2 regions of the Herbaspirillum sp. C7C2 genome follow, and region 2 is predicted to be linked to the other one. Evidence: riboswitches for the same ligand, from Rfam matches in the RefSeq annotation. Region 2 holds a riboswitch; the other holds the start of a gene.
What was found. A riboswitch is a leader RNA that binds a small molecule or an ion and turns the genes downstream of it on or off. The one in region 2 is predicted to bind cobalamin.

Region 1: it holds a riboswitch for cobalamin, as region 2 does, so the genes downstream of both, HWE04_RS18425 (TonB-dependent receptor family protein) here and HWE04_RS04470 (CbtB domain-containing protein) in region 2, are expected to answer to the same signal.

The regions. Positions count from the first base shown of each region.
Region 1 is NZ_JABXGI010000017.1:16,632-24,703, reverse strand. It holds gene HWE04_RS18445 (sulfite exporter TauE/SafE family protein) at 1-670, opposite strand, end outside; gene HWE04_RS18440 (CysB family HTH-type transcriptional regulator) at 851-1,792, shown strand; gene HWE04_RS18435 (chemotaxis protein CheA) at 1,876-3,783, opposite strand; gene HWE04_RS18430 (protein phosphatase CheZ) at 3,783-4,538, opposite strand; cobalamin riboswitch at 5,080-5,398, shown strand; gene HWE04_RS18425 (TonB-dependent receptor family protein) at 5,480-7,474, shown strand; gene HWE04_RS18420 (FecCD family ABC transporter permease) at 7,519-8,072, shown strand, end outside.
Region 2 is NZ_JABXGI010000002.1:178,294-186,365, reverse strand. It holds gene pgm (phosphoglucomutase (alpha-D-glucose-1,6-bisphosphate-dependent)) at 1-932, shown strand, start outside; gene HWE04_RS04490 (hypothetical protein) at 1,128-1,466, shown strand; gene HWE04_RS04485 (hypothetical protein) at 1,528-1,674, shown strand; gene HWE04_RS04480 (hypothetical protein) at 2,201-2,863, shown strand; gene HWE04_RS04475 (hypothetical protein) at 3,092-3,619, shown strand; cobalamin riboswitch at 3,659-3,896, shown strand; gene HWE04_RS04470 (CbtB domain-containing protein) at 4,041-4,247, shown strand; gene HWE04_RS04465 (CbtA family protein) at 4,258-5,019, shown strand; gene HWE04_RS04460 ((2Fe-2S) ferredoxin domain-containing protein) at 5,083-5,424, shown strand; gene HWE04_RS04455 (cobaltochelatase subunit CobN) at 5,417-8,072, shown strand, end outside.

The DNA of each region.
Region 1 (8,072 bases), on a different contig from region 2:
CCGGTACCGACCCCAGCAGCAGGGTGGCCAGCAATTCCCAGTTGATCGACCCCAGCCACCAGTGACCCAGTGCGGCAATGGCGGTCAGCGGGACGGCATAGGCGATGTCGGTGCCGGCGATCTCGGCCGGCGTCAGGCGAGGATACAGCAAGACCAGCAAGGTCGCGCCCACCGCACCGGCGCCGATGGAGGAGATGGTCACCAGCGTGCCCAGCAGGACGCCGGCGGCAATGGTGGCGTTGGACAGGGTAGCGCCTTGCAGCTGGCGTTGCGGGTTGGCATTGAGCCAGGCCTGCATGCGCGAACGGAACAGCAGCGCGATCACGGTCAGGAACACCGAGATGGCGATCGAATAACGGATGGTCAGGGCGATGCCCTCGCTGACGGCGCCGAAATGCTTCAGCAGCAGCGTAGTCACCAGCGCAGCGGGCAGGGCGCCATAGGAGAGGCGACGTACCACGTCCCAGCGCACTGTCCCCTTGAAACGGTGGGCCAGGGTGCCGGCGGTCTTGGTGGCCGAGGCAAAGGCCAGGTCGGTACCGACCGCTACGGAAGGGTGGATGCCGAACAGCAAGGTCAACAGGGGCGTCATGAGCGAGCCGCCGCCGACCCCGGTCAGGCCGACCAGCAGTCCTACGGCAAATCCGCTTACTACATAAGAAACAGTCATAACACCTCGCCCATTAGTCTGCGAATCGTAATAAACTTATGTTTCAAACCAAACTACATAGTATTTATTTGCTTATATACGCCTTTGGCATATGGAAATGCGGCAAATGAATCAGGCGGACGTCGCAGACCTCAACGTACATGCAGACACCGTCCCAGGTAGAAGCGAAGGAATTCCCGCATGAATCTTCATCAGTTCCGTTTCGTACGCGAAGCGGTAAGGCAGAACTTCAACCTCACCGAGGCCGCCAAGGCGCTCTACACCTCGCAGCCGGGCGTCTCCAAGGCCATCATCGAGCTGGAAGAAGAGTTGGGTGTGGATATCTTCACCCGCCACGGCAAGCGCATCCGTGGCCTGACCGAGCCGGGCCGGGCAGTGCTGCGCTCGGTGGAGCTGATCATGCAGGAGGTGGATGGCCTGAAACGCATCGGCAAGGAGTTCGCCGCGCATGACAGCGGCAGCTTTACCATCGCCACCACCCATACCCAGGCGCGTTACGCCTTGCCCAAGGTGGTGCAGGCCTTCACCCAGAAGTATCCGAAAGTGCATCTTTCATTGCTGCAGGGCAATCCCAAGCAGATTACCGAGATGGTCCGCAATGACCAAGCCGACATCGCCATCGCCACCGAAGCCCTGGCCTCCGGCGAGGGTCTGGTGTCACTGCCCTGCTATCAATGGGAGCACGTGGTGGTGGTGCCACCCGAGCACCCGCTGCTGCAGTCCAGGAGCCTGACGCTGGAAGAGATCGCGGGCAATCCGCTGATCACCTATGACTCGGCCTTCAGTGGCCGCAGCAAGATCGATCACGCCTTCTCGCTGCGCCAGTTGAAGCCCGACGTGGTGCTGGAAGCCATCGACGCCGACGTCATCAAGACCTATGTGGAACTGGGCATGGGCGTGGGCATCATCGCCGGCATCGCCTTCGATGCCGAGCGCGACCGTGGCCTGCGGGCGATTCCGGCGGGCCACCTGTTCGGTACCAATGTCTCGCGCGTGGCCTTGAAGCAGGGCGCCTACCTGCGCGGCTATGTCTATACCTTCATCGAATTGCTGGCACCGACCCTGAACCGCAAGCTGATCGCCCAGGTGATGGAGGGAGAGAAGGACATGTACGAGCTCTGAGCCCGCCAAGGGTTGATGACAAGACAAAACGGCCGGATCGATGACGATCCGGCCGTTTTGCCTTGTCCGTACTGCAGTGCGGCTTATGCCACGGCAGTGCGTTCCATGTCGCGGCAGCCGTCCAGCAGGAAGGACAGGCCCACCACCAGCACCAGTTCGCCCTCGGCCGAGCGAGCCGTACCGGTGATGCCGGCGGTGTGGATCGCGGTCAGCGGCTTGATCACCAGGTCGGCCGTGCCTTCCACCGATTCCACCCCCAGGATGTAGGGATGCGGTACCGCCATGACGATGCCCACGCGCTCATTGCCCGGCTCGTAGCCCAGGACCCCGGCCAGCGAATTGACCGGCAGCGGACGACCCTGGTCGCGCAGCACCGGGGCACCGCCGACCTCGTCGAAGGTCTCCGGCAGTTCCACCACGCGTTCGACCACCGCCATCGGCAGGGCCAGCGGGGCGCCGGCGCAGCGCACCAGCATGGTCGGGATGATCGACAGTTCGATCGGCAGGCGGATCGAGAACTTGGTCCCCTTGCCAATGGTGGAGTCGATGCGGATGGTGCCGCGATGCTTTTCCACGGCGGTCTTGACCACGTCCATGCCCACGCCGCGTCCGGAGACGCTGGAGGCCACTTCCTTGGTCGAGAAACCGGGCAGGAACACCAGTTGCAGCGCCTCGTCCGAGGTCAGCGCCTGGTGTTCGGTGATCAGGCCCTTGGCCAGCGCCTTGTTGCGCAGCATGTCCGGGTCCATGCCCTTGCCGTCGTCGAACACTTCGATCATGACGCTGCTGCCGGCCTGCCAGGCGTGCAGCGAAATGGTCGCCTTGTTGGACTTGCCGGCGGCGGCGCGGTCCACTTCGATGCCGTGGTCCAGCGAGTTGCGCAGCATGTGCACCAGCGGGTCGTAGAGGCTGTCCACCACCACGCGGTCGACTTCGGTATCGGCACCGGTGATGACCAGGTCCACGTCCTTGCCCAGGTCCTTGGCCAGTTCGCGCACCAGTCGCGGGAATTTCTGGAACAGTCGGCCCACCGGCTGCATGCGGGTGGACAGGGTGGCACGTTGCAGTTCGCTGGAATAGCGCGAGGCGCGGCCCAGCGTTTCGGCCAGGGTCGACATCAGCGCGGCAGCCGTGCCTTCGAACTTGAACTGTTGCAGCTTTTCCAGCAGCACGGCGGCCTGGTTGGCGGCCTGCACCGATTCGCCGGCCACTTCCAGCAGGGCGTCGAGCTTGCCGGCATCGATACGGATGCTTTCTTCCTTGGCACCGCCGCCCGTGTCACTGGCGCGACGGTTGTGCTGGGCGGGTGCTGCGGCCTTCGGTTCGCCATCGGCAGCCGGGGCGGCGGCCGGAGCAGCCGCAGCTGCGGCGGCCACAGGGGCTGCTGCCGGCGCGGCGTCGGCTGCAGCCACAGGTGCGGCCACTGCGGCGCCTGGAACCAGGGCCTGGTACAGCGCGGGCCAGTCCAGCTCGCCATTCTTCATCACGCTGGCACTGCCATCGACGCTGGCCGCCGGGGCGCTGGCGGCGGCCGCAGCCACCGGCGCGACCGCGGCCGCAACCGGTGCCGCAGCAGCAGGGGCGGCGGCCGGAGCCGCATCGCTCTTGCCTTCGATGGCCTGGGTCAGGATGTCCTTCAGTTCGGCCGGCATCGAAGCCAGGCTGTCGGGCGCGGCGCCATTGGACAGTTCGTTCAACTGGTCGGCCACGAAGCCGCTGGCCTGCAGCGCCGCTTCGATCGCCAGCGGCGTCACCGGCGCCTTGCCGGTACGCAGGGCGTCGAACAGGTTTTCGGTCAGGTGGCAGGCCGACACCATGGCCGGCAGGTTCACGAACCCGGCGCCGCCCTTGATGGTGTGGAAGGCGCGGAAGACCGCATTGAGGATTTCAAGGTCATCAGGATGTCGTTCGAGCGTCAGCAGATGCTCTTCCACGTTGGTCGCCAGCTCCAACGCTTCAACGACAAAATCCTTGAGCATTTCGTCATCCATTAGAACCCCAGGCTGTCGAGTAAGTCGTCCACATCGGTCTGGCCCATGGCGGTACCCGGCGAGGCGGGGCCGTTCATCAGGGTAACCGGCTTTTCTGCCTCGATCTGGGCGCGCACTTCAGCCGGCGCATTGTCGCGCAGCAATTGCGCCAGTTCGCGTTCGGCGGTGGTGGTGATGCCCACGATCTTCTTGATCAGCTGGCCGGTGATGTCCTGGAAGTCCTGGGCCATCATGATTTCCAGCATGCGGGCCTTTTCCGCTTCGGTCGATTCGATCACCGAGGACGAGAACTTCTGCGAGTCGCCCGCCAGTTTCTTGAATTCTTCGATGTTCAGCTGACCGGCATAGAGCTTGTTCCAGCGGTCGTTGATGTCCTTGGCCTGCTCCTGCAGGCGGTCCTGCGCGGGCATGCCGGAGTCCAGCGCATTGAGCACCTTGTTGGCGGCCTGCTCGGTCAGGGTGGCGATGTGCTCCAGGCGGCTCTGGGCGTCGCCGATCTGCTCGGCCACATCGGTCAGGGAGCGGTCGTAGCCCAGTTCGCGCATCGAATCATGCAGCAGACGGACGATGCCACCCAGGCGTTCATACATGGGCTTGTCGCTCTGATCTTCCTGCGCCTGCTGGGCATCGTCGCCCGCACCGGCTGCCCCACCAGCGGCACCGGCAGCCGCGCCAGCCTCGCCGGCGGTCATGCCCGGTAAGGTCTGCGAGGAAATTTCGTCAAACAATGCTTCCAGATCAACGTCGTCGCTCATGATTACTGATTCTCCCAACAAATGTGGTGCGCTCGGCGGCGCACTGCTATGCAAAGTTGCCCGTAGGCGGATCAAATGCGTCGTTCCGGGAGGCACAGCAACCGTCCCATCCGGGATATCCAATAGATATCGGCAGGCAAGGGCGGAGTCTGAAGGCTCGCAGACCACGACAACGATTCAGGGATGACAGGTGAGGCCAGCGGACCAGACGGTCAGCGGGTCGACGATGCCATGGCGCCGAGTATAGGGCCGGGTACAGCCATCTCATCGGCCAAACAGCGAGTGAAATCCCCCCATTTGTTTCGTTTTTTCGCCCCTTGTGGCAAGCCGGCTCGGGGCGTCTCTCCGAAATAAATTCGTAAAAAATCGAATTTTTTCGATATAAGTTCGAATTCTATCTGGCTTTTTCCTTAAAGCAATACGCATGCCGGGCTTGTGCTGATTTACATCAGGATGGCTTGTGGTCTTAAATTTGGCCGATTTTTGCCTTGTATTTGGCAGGCGCCGGCCTGTAGCGACTTGTGATGCCCGCCTGGCACGCCTACAATGGCGCCGTTTTGGTGCCCGCCGGCGCGTTCTTGCCGGCAGTTAAACGGGAAACACGCACCAGTTCGGTTCGCGGCACGCGGGCGGGGCTGGTCAAGGTGTGCTGCCCCCGCAACGGTAACCAGGCGCCGGCGATACAGTGACACCATGACGAGACGTCGCGTGTTGCCGGCAACACCATCCCCCATGCCACTGTGCAGGTTCCGTGTCCGGTTCAATCGGCCAGCGCTGGCCGGCTGACGTACACGGCGCTGCATGGGAAGGCCGATGGTCATGCCTGCAGCCCGGAGACCGGCCAGAACGGGAGGAAACTGCGCGTGGCGATGCCGGTGCGGCTTCCGTTGATTCCGGCCCGCGGGGAAGCAGGCCGGACCACTTCACCGAGTCTCTTTTCCATGCATAACGTCAATTCCCCGGCCAGCCACGGCGGCCAGCGTCCCCTTTTTGCCCTCAGCCTGGGCAGCACCCTGATCCTGTCGGCCCTGGCGCAGGCATCCCTGGCCGCGACCGGCGCCCCGGCTATCGACCCGGCGGCGGCACTCGCGCCGGTGGTGGTGTCGGCCTCGCGTTTTCCCAATGACCCGACCTTCCCGCCGGTGGCGGCCACCGTCATCACTGCCGAGCAGATCCGCGAAGCCGGCATCGACAATGCCAATGAAGCCATCCGCAAGCTGGGTGGGGTGTATGGCCGCCAGAGCCTGGCCGGGCCCAAGGACTTCCCGCTGGACCTGCGCGGCTTTGGCACCAATGGCGACCAGAACATGGTGGTGCTGCTGGACGGCGTGCGCATTTCCGAAAACGAACTGAGCACACCGCTGCTGTCCTCCATCCCCATCGAGAACATCGAACGCATCGAGATCGTGCGTGGCGGCAGCAGCGTGCTGTACGGCAGCGGCGCCACCGGTGGCACCATCCAGATCATCACGCGCCGACCGCAGGCCAACAGCGGCCACGGCACCGTGGTGGGCGAGGTCGGCAGCCAGGGGCTGCGCGGCGGACGGGCACTGGTCTCGCGCGGCTGGGACAACTTTTCCATCGACGCCAGCTATGCCAAGTCGCGCAGCGACAACTGGCGCGACAACGCCCAGTCCAGCCAGGAAAATCTGAGCTCCACCGTGCAGTGGTTCGCCAGCGACTGGCGCTTCGGCCTGCGTGCCACCCTGTCGCGTGCCGATTACGGCCTGCCCGGCAGCCTGACCCAGGCGCAATACCAATCCAATGCCCGCCAGACCAGCAAGCCGCTGGACCGCGGCTCCTACGACAACGACAGCGTGACGGCCTTCCTGGAACGCCGCTTCGGCGCCTTCGATGTTGCCGCCGAGCTGGCCCACCGCGAAAAGATCTCCCGCTCCAGCTATGTCAGCAGCGGGTCAACTACCCAGGTCAATATCCGCGGCACGCAATTCTCGCCGCGCCTGCGTCATGTGATCGACCAGGGGGCGTGGAAGAACGAAGCCATCGCCGGCATCGACCTGGCCGAATGGACGGCCTATAACAACGCCAGCTACGGCAACAGCGATGCCGCCCAGCGCTCCAAGGCACTCTACCTGCGCGACGAAATCGAATTCGCCCGCAACGCCCGCCTGGCCGCCGGCGTACGGCGCGAAGTGTTCAACCAGCAGAGCGATTCCGGCCTGTACGACCGCAACAGCGCCGTCAATGCCTGGGACCTGCAGGCCAGCTATGCGCCGCTGCCGCTGCTGCGCGCCTTTGCCAAGACCGGCCAGAGCTATCGCCTGGCCACGCCGGACGAAAACGGCTACACCGCGCTGCCCACCGGTGCCGTGCTCAAGCCCCAGGTGTCGCACGACCTGGAGCTGGGGGCCACCCTGGGCAAGACCGGGCAGCAGCTGACACTGCGCTGGTTCCGCCACCGTCTGCGTGACGAGCTCTATTACGATCCCACCGCCAATGGCGGCTTCGGTGCCAACAGCAACCTGGCGCCCACCCGCCACCAGGGCGTGGAAGTGGAGGGGCGCCTGCAGCTGACCGAAACCCTGGGCGTGAACGCCACCTACCAGCACATCGACGCCCGCTTCGAGGAGGGGGCCAACAGTGGCAATCAACTGGCGCTGGTGCCGGCCAATACCTTCACCACCCGGCTCAACTGGAAGTCCGGCCAGCACAGCGCCGATGTCGGGGCGCGCTGGGTGGACCGCCAGCGCATGGGCAACGATTTCGCCAACACCTGCGCCAAGATGCCTTCCTTCACCACCTTCGACGCCCGTTACGCGCTGCGCGTGAGCGCCTGGGAATTTGCCCTGACCGGAACCAACCTGGCCGACCGCAAGTATTACTCCCAGGCCTATGACTGCAGTGGGGGTTCGGTCTCGGGCATCTACCCGGAAGACGGCCGGGCGGTAAAATTCACGGCCCGCTATGACTTTTGATGCGGACTTCATGAATTTTCCTTCCTGATCCTGGCCTGCCGCCGATGCGACGCTTCCTCCCCGTGCTGTGCACCCTGCTGCTGCTGTCCCTGCTTTCGCTGACGGCAGCGGCCTTGTGCGGCAGCACGGGTTGCCTGCGTCCCTCGGCCTCGGCCGACTCGGTCTCGCTGCTGCTGTCCCTGCGCGTGCCGCGCGCGCTCACGGCCTTTGCGGTAGGCGCGGCACTGGCCTTGTCGGGCGCATTGATGCAGGTGCTGTTGCGCAATCCACTGGCTGACCCTTATGTATTGGGCCTCTCCGGTGGTTCGGCGGCGGGCGCATTGCTGGCCATGTTGGCGGCGCTGCATCTGGGCTGGCCGGTGCAGTTGGCGACCGCCCCGGGGGCGCTGCTGGGCGCGGCCGTGGCCATGCTGCTGTTGTTCGGCCTGGTGCGCCAGTCGCTGCGGCATCTGGCCATTTCGCCCCTGCTGTCCAGCCAGCGCCTGTTGCTGACCGGGGTGATGCTGGCGGCGGGATTTGGCGCGCTGATTTCGCTGGCCTTGTCGGTGGCCCCTGACGCGCAATTGCGTGGCATGGTGTTCTGGCTGATCGGCGATCT
Region 2 (8,072 bases):
GTGCCGGTCTGCACTACTGGTCGGCCATTGCCGATCGCTACAAGCTCAACCTGGAAGTGGTCAATACCGATGTCGATGCCAGCTTCCGCTTCGTGCCGCTGGACTGGGACGCGCAGATCCGCATGGACCCGTCCTCGCCCTACGCCATGAGCGAACTGATTGCCTTGAAGGATCGCTTCGATGTGGCCATGGCCTGCGATACCGACCATGACCGTCATGGCATCGTCGCCAAGAGCAGGGGCCTGCTGCCGGCCAATGACTATCTCTCGGTGGCGGTGTACTACCTGTTCCGTCATCGCCCGGCATGGCGTGCCGATGCTGCCGTCGGCAAGACGCTGGTGTCCAGCCAGATGATCAATCGCGTGGCCGATCACCTGGGGCGCAAGCTGCTGGAAATGCCGGTCGGTTTCAAGTGGTTCGTGGATGGGCTGTATGACGGCAGCCTGGCCTTCGGCTGCGAGGAAAGCGCCGGTGCCTCCTTCGTGCGCTTCGACGGCCAGCCCTGGAGCACCGACAAGGACGGCATCACCGCCGCCCTGCTGGCGGCCGAGATGACGGCCCGCACCGGCAACGACCCGGGCCAGATCTACGCCGACCTGACCCGGCAACTGGGCGCGCCGCTGAACGGCCGCAAGGAAGCCGCCGCCACGCCCGAGCAGAAGGCGCGGCTGTCGCGCCTGTCGCCGGCCGATGTCAGTTCCACCGAACTGGCCGGCGAACCGATCCGCGAAGTCATGACGACGGCGCCGGCCAACGGCAAGGCCTTCGGCGGCCTGAAGATCGTCACCGACAACGGCTGGTTTGCTGCCCGTCCGTCCGGCACCGAGAACATCTACAAGATCTACGGCGAGAGCTTCCGCGACCAGACCCACCTGGACAAGATCTTCGCCGAAGCCCAGGAAATCGTCAGCCGCGCCCTCAAGGAGGATTGAATCGGCAGGCCCTAGCATCCTCAGGCCGTCTCAGCGCCGCCATCCTCATCGGGGATGGCGGTTTTTTATTGCCGTTGTCGAATGTTTTCCGTCCTTCCTACAGGGGAATCGGCCGATGTCTGGCTGAGAGCGGGGCGCGGGCTTCGTAAGATGAGTTATTCCATTATTCCATTCCAGCCCGGCAAGGAGGATCGCATGGAACAGTCTCATTCCCACCCGTCGGCCGCGCCTGAAGCGGCCTTGCTCAGGCCGCCCGGTAGCCTGGCTGGTGTCAAGCCTGAAGATCCTGCACTGTCTTCGACCGCGCCGAATCCTGACCAGGTAGAACCCGACGGCACCGAGGATCCCTGGTCCAACGCCGACGATGGCGTGTTACCCGAACAGCCGGCGCCCGGTGTCGACCCATCCCCCGTTTTTCCCAAGGAGAATCACATGCACAAGCCCCAGGACACCCCTCCGGTGGAAGTCCCGCCACTGGACCCGACGCCGCCGCAGGATCCGATTCCTCACCAGAATCCCACCGCACAGCGCTGATTTCGCCAGGAGCACGCGTTGCGCTGAGCAGCGTGCCATCGACATCGTCCAAGGAGGCCCATTGAATATCGCCCTGCACACGCCCCAGGAAACCCCGCCTGCGCACGACCCGCACCTGCCCCCGCCCGAGCTGCCGGACGACGATCCGGTCCCGGTGGAAGACCCGCCACTGAACCCGCGCCCTTCCGACAAGCCGATACGGATGTAGGAGGGAGAGAATCGTTGAGGCATCAATGCCCCGATGCAGCGTGCCTCATTGGCTCGCGGCATCGTGAGCGTACTGCAGGCGCAGCCGGATACGGTCGCGCCTGCTTTTTTTCGTGCGCTGGCTAGAGACTGTGCCCAGTAAACTGGATTGCTCGTGAACATTCAGCTTGAAATTGTAAAAACTGAAGTGAAAAGCGGTCTTGCAAGCTTCTGCAGTCAACGGGCGTAAATCCTGAATCGCTGGCGCTGCCACCGGCTTGCATTGAAACCTTGCTTCATTCAGACAATTCCCATGTCAAGTGCTTTACATCTGTGAAAACATGCCGTTTTGGCAGCAGGTACCGACGGATCGGGCAGGGTGGGGCGCAAGGTCCCGGATAGTACTTCCCACTGGCATCCATCCCGGTTTTCCGGCTGACCCCCCCCGTTTCCACAGAGGAGTGCAGCCCTTGTCCGATGATTATCAGCTTCCCATTGCCCCCGGTCATCCGGGCCATCCCGGCCGTCGTCGCAGTCAGCGCCGGCACATGCTCCAGACCCTTACGCCGTTATACGTGCTGGTACGCGCCACCGGCCTGGCCAGTGCCGACGGCCTCTGCCAGGTGATGTGCGAGCGGACCCGCAATCACGACAACGGGCCCGGCACCAATGCCATGGTGGTCTACCTTTCCCCCTTTGAGGCCTGCATCGACGCCGCCTGGCACGCCCTGGCTCCCGATCGCTACGAGGTCATGGCAGCCTCCGCCTTCAGCCCTGACGAACTACTGATCTACCAGCCCGAACGCTTGCCCTACTGCCTGCACGTGGCCTGGGGTGCGCACGACGGCCAGTTGGTGGTGCGTCGGGATGGCGGTCTGCTGCGCCTGTCCTCGGCCCACAGCGCCGCCATCTCGCAGCTGATCGACGCCATCCACCTGCGCATCGAGTTGCCGGTGCTGGAATGCCATGAACGCCTGTGGGAGCAGGCCGGCCTGTTCGCCCATGCCGAATCTCACGCCCGCATACTGGCCGCCAGCCACGTCGAGCGCCATCGCCAGGCGCTGCAGGCGATCCGCCGCATCCCCGGCACGGCGCGGCCGGGGGCGCCGATCAACCAGGTCGCGCTCTACGATGTCGAGTCGGCGCAATGGCACTTCGTGGCCCTGAAACTGTTCGAGGGCATCATCCGGGAGCCGCGTTCAGGGCGTTAGGCGTGGCATCCATCTGGTCAGGCAGGCTTTCCTCATGTTCATTCAGAATTTTCTGATATGAAAGAAAATTCACATCTGCAACGATGGCGGCGAATCCGGGGCTGGGTGTGCCAGTGCCGTCCTGTTGCACGATCTTGGAGCCAGTTCTTGACCTGCTGCACCCGCTGCACCCGCTGCACCTCCTGCCTTTACGCTGTCTGTCGCTGGTGCGTACCGCTGCGGCGTTCCGTGCCACTGGCCCTGCTGTTCATCTGCATGGTGGCCAGTCCGGCCGCCCCGTCCTTGCCGGATGTGGTGCTGGATACCTGTCTGAATGTCGACCGTATCGGCCACGGCCGGGTCGGCGTCGACCCTATCGCCGGCCGGGCGCAGATGCTGGAGCAGGGCCCGTTGTCGCCCTACCGCCTCTACCTGCCCGATGGCGACAACTCCCGCTGGCGCATCGGCTATGCCAGCGGCAACCCGGGCGCTGGTGATTACCTGTTCGTCAATTCCCATCGCGGCTACATCGACCGCGCCATCGCCCTCGGCGCGGAGGCAGCGTCCACCGTGCAGCGGCCTCAGGAGGCCTCCTTCGCCCTGCTGAGCCACCTGGGCCAGCGCTACCTCTGCCTGATGGAACCGCGCGGAGAACGGAGCGGCAGGCAGCTCCGCGCGGTCTTCGTGGGACGTATTCCGTTCGGCATGGGCGGCGACCTCCATCTCTACTACAAACTGGCCACCCCGCCGCCAGCCACGACCGAGCCGGCCCGCTGAGCGCCGTGTTGCCCAACCGGGCCCCCGCCTTTATACTTCGCCCCTAGCATTGCTTCTGGTATCCCGCGCGCAGCCGCGCCAGGGATTCAAACGGGAAGCCGGTGCGGCCCACGCGACCACGTGCGGCCAATGCCGGCGCTGCCCCCGCAACGGTAAGCGAGGAAGGACACGCACTACGCCACTGTGCCTGAGCATGGGAAGGCGCCTGTCCGCGAAGCCTCAGACCTTGAGACTTCATCCCGCCAGCCCGGAGACCGGCCAGTAGCAAATTCTTCAATGATTCGCGGAGGGCGATCATGCGGACAGCTTCCATCATGTTTCCGAGCAGGCCCTGGCCAGCGTCGTCCGTGGACGACCGGATCGTGCATGGGTGCTTCACGTGTGGCTTTCTCCGTTCCATCCATCCAGCCAAGGAACGCGCATGTCCACCACCTCGGGTCTCAATGCCAGCAGCACCACTTCATCCTCCCACGCCGGCAGCCATGTCTGGCGCGATCGCATCGCCCCGTCGCTGCTGGCCTTTGTGCTGGGCGTGGCCCTGATCTACGGTGCCGGCTTCGCCTCCAAGGTCGAGCTGCACAATGCCGCCCACGACGGGCGCCATTCGGCCGGTTTCCCCTGCCATTGAGGAGCGTGCAATGAACTGGACCGTCTTCCGGCGCATGGCGTCGGCCGTGGTGGTGGCAGGCGCCTTGTCGGGCGTGCTGTTGTCGGGTGTGCAGCAATTCCAGGTGGAAAAGATCATCCTCCAGGCCGAGCAGTATGAAAAAGCGGCCGAAGAGGCTGCTCCGGCCGCCTCCGCCGCCCATGACCATGATCATGACGCCGCCCCGGCGCATGAGCATGCGGCCGGCACCCCGGCCCATAGTCACGGCGATGCACATGAGCACGACCCCAACGCCTGGGAGCCGGCTGACGGCGCCGAACGCACCGGCTATACCGTGCTGGCCAACGTCAGCATGGCAGTCGGCTTCGCCCTGATGCTGGTGGCCGCCTTTGCCATCAGCGGTCGCCGCGTCGGCTGGCGCAGCGGCCTGCTGTGGGGCCTGGCCGGCTATGGCGTGTTCTTCGTTGCGCCCTCGCTCGGCCTGCCGCCGGAAGTGCCGGGCACCCTGGCCGCGCCCTTGCACGCCCGTCAGTTGTGGTGGGTGATGACGGCGGTCATGACCGCTGCCAGCCTGGGGCTGTTCGTGTTCGGCCGTGGCTGGTGGTGGAAGGTCCTGGCGGTACTGCTGCTGGTGGTGCCGCACCTGGTCGGCGCGCCGCAACCCGAGCTGCATGGCAGTGCCGCGCCGGAAGAGCTGGCGCAAGCCTTCATCCGCGCCACCGCCATGGCCAATGCCGTGTTCTGGCTGGCCCTGGGCGGCCTGACCGGTTTCTTCTACCGCCGATTCGGTTGAACCGTCTGGCGTTGGCTGTCCGGCCAACGCCCATCGCGTCGCGGCGCCTCTGAAAGTGAAGCAATGAGAACTCATCACCGCCACGTGCTCATGTGCGTCGGCCCGCGCTGCACCGAGAACGGTGTCCTGGCCGAAGCCATGTTCGGCGTCCTGGGCGAGCAGATCGACGCCCGTCCCGACTTGCGCGTCAAGCGCACCCGCACCCATTGCATGGTGGCCTGCAAGGCCCAGGCGCCGGTGGTGGTGGTCTATCCCGAAGGCGTCTGGTATCGCTGTGAAGACGCCAGCGCCATCGAGCGCGTGGTGGTGGAACACCTCGAAGGCGGACGCGAAGTCAGCGACCTGGTCTTCCATCGCCTGGGCAGCGGCGACGTCCATCCCGAACCGGAGCGCAGCGATGTCTGAATCAGCCACTTCAGCGACCTCAGCCGGCCGCCCGCAGATCGTCCTGCTCACCCACGCCCCGACCGACCTGGCCATGCTGGCCGCCGCCCGCAGCCAGTTGCCGGCGGACTTTCCCCCGGTGGCCGGCTACGACCTGCAAGGCCTGCATGCCGACACCGATGAACACGGGCAGCCCCGCCGCACCCTGGCCGACATGCTGCGCGAAGAGCTGTCGGCAGCGCAGGTGATCGTGCTGCGTATCCTTGGCCGCCTGGGCGCCGTCAATGGCCTGCCCGAGCTGCTGCGCGTGGCGCGTGCCGAGGGCCGGCAACTGATCCTGCTGTCCGGCACCGGCGAGCCCGATGCCGAACTGGCTGCCGCCTCCACCGCGCCGGTCGATGCGCAGCAGCAGGCGCTGGCCTATTTCAACGGCGGCGGCAGCGTCAACCTGGCGCAGATGCTGCGCTGCCTGTCCGACCGCCTGCTGCTGAGTGGCTATGGCTATGCACCGGCGCAGGCACTCCCCGAACACGGCCTCTACCATCCCGACCTGGAGCAGGATGCCGGCATCGCCGACTGGCTGACCCTGCGCGCCCGCGCACCCGCCGGCAAGCCGGCCGTGGGCATCATCTTCTACCGGGCGCACTGGCTCTCGGGCAATACCGGTTTCATCGACGCACTGGTGGCCGCGCTGGAAGCACGCGGCCTGGATGTCTTGCCGGTGTTCACCTCCTCGCTGCGGGTGTCGGCCTCCAGCGGCGCCGCCTTGCCACCCGCGCTGCAATACTTCGGCGCCGGCCAGGTGGACCTGATCATCAACACCACCTCTTTTGCCATGGGCGAGATCACCGCCGGTGGCGTCACTCCGGCCGGCTGGTCGGTCTCGGTACTGGAGCAGCTGGACCTGCCGGTACTGCAAGCCATCACCAGCGGCATGACGCAAGACCAGTGGCAGAACTCCACGCGCGGCATGAACCCGCTGGACGCCGCCATGAACGTGGTGCTGCCCGAGTTCGATGGTCGCCTCATCGGCGTGCCGCTATCCTTCAAGGAAGTCACCGACAATGGCGCCGTGCAATACCGGGCGCTGCCGGACCGCGTGCATCGCATCGCCGGCCTGGCGCAGCGGCTGGTGCGCCTGCGCACCACGCCCAATGCGCACAAGCGCATCGCCTTCATCTTCACCAATTCCAGCAGCAAGGCCGCGCAGATCGGCAATGCCGTCGGGCTGGACGCACCGGAGTCCTTGATGGCCGTGCTGCGCGCCCTGCAGGCCGACGGCTACGCCATCGCCGACCTGCCGGCCAGCGGTACCGCGCTGATCCATGAACTGGTGGACCGCTGTTCCTACGACGACATCCTGCTCACCGAAGACCAGTTGCGCCGCGCCGCCGCCCGCATTCCCGCCGCCCGTTACGCGCAATGGTTCGCGGCCTTGCCCTCGGCCCTGCAAGCCAGGATGGAGCGCCAGTGGGGCGCCGCGCCCGGCCAGGCCTATGTGCATGAGCAGCACCTGGCCATCGCCGGCCTCGACCTGGGCCATGCCTTCGTCGCCCTGCAACCGCCCCGTGGCTATGGCATGGATCCGGACGCCATCTACCACCAGCCCGACCTGCCGCCCACCCATCACTACTACGCCCTGTACCGCTGGCTGGACGAAGAGTGGGGCGCCGACGCCATCGTCCACGTCGGCAAGCACGGCACGCTGGAATGGCTGCCCGGCAAGGGCGTGGGCCTGTCCGAGGAGTGCTTCCCCGATGCGCTGCTGGGCGACCTGCCGCTGTTCTATCCCTTCATCATCAACGACCCCGGCGAGGGCTCGCAGGCCAAGCGCCGCGCCCACGCCGTGGTGGTAGACCACCTGACGCCGCCGATGACCACCGCCGACAGCTATGGCGCCCTGGCGGAGCTGACGCAACTGGTGGACGAGTATTACCAGGTGGAAGTGCTGGACCCCGCCAAGCTGCCGCTGCTGCAGCAGCAGATCTGGGAGCTGGTGCGGCAGACCAACCTGGATACCGACCTGCAGTACAAGCTGCTGCATCACGACCATGATCATGACCACGATCACGGCCATGGACATGCTCACCATCATCACCATCATGGCGATCATGCTCACCATGATCATGAGCACCACGATCACGACCACCCGCACGAAGACGGCGAACTCCCGCACGCCCTGACCGAACTGGATGGCGCCGGCGTGGCTCACCTGATCGAAGACCTGGACGGCTACCTCTGCGAACTGGGCGCGGCGCAGATCCGCGACGGCCTGCACATCCTCGGCCGCATGCCCGATCAGGCACAGATGCCCGACATGCTGGTGGCCCTGGTCCGCCTGCCCAACCAGGACCTGCCGGGTCTGCAGGAAGAGGTGGCCCGGTTGTTCGGCCTGTCGCTGGACATGCTGCTGGAACACAAGGGCCGTCGCCTCAACATCGACGACGCCCTGGCCCGTTGCGCCGGTCGCGCCATCGTCACCCGCGCCGATGCGCTGGAGGCCATCGACGCCCTGTGCCTTGCGCTGATGCAGGCCCTGCAGCAGCAGAACTTCGCCGTCCACTCCATCGACAGCGTACTCAAGACCGTTTTCGCGACGCTGGAGCAGGCCAGTCCCGAGCAGCGACCACGCCTGCAACCCGCCCAGGGCAAGAGCGCCGGCAGCGTGC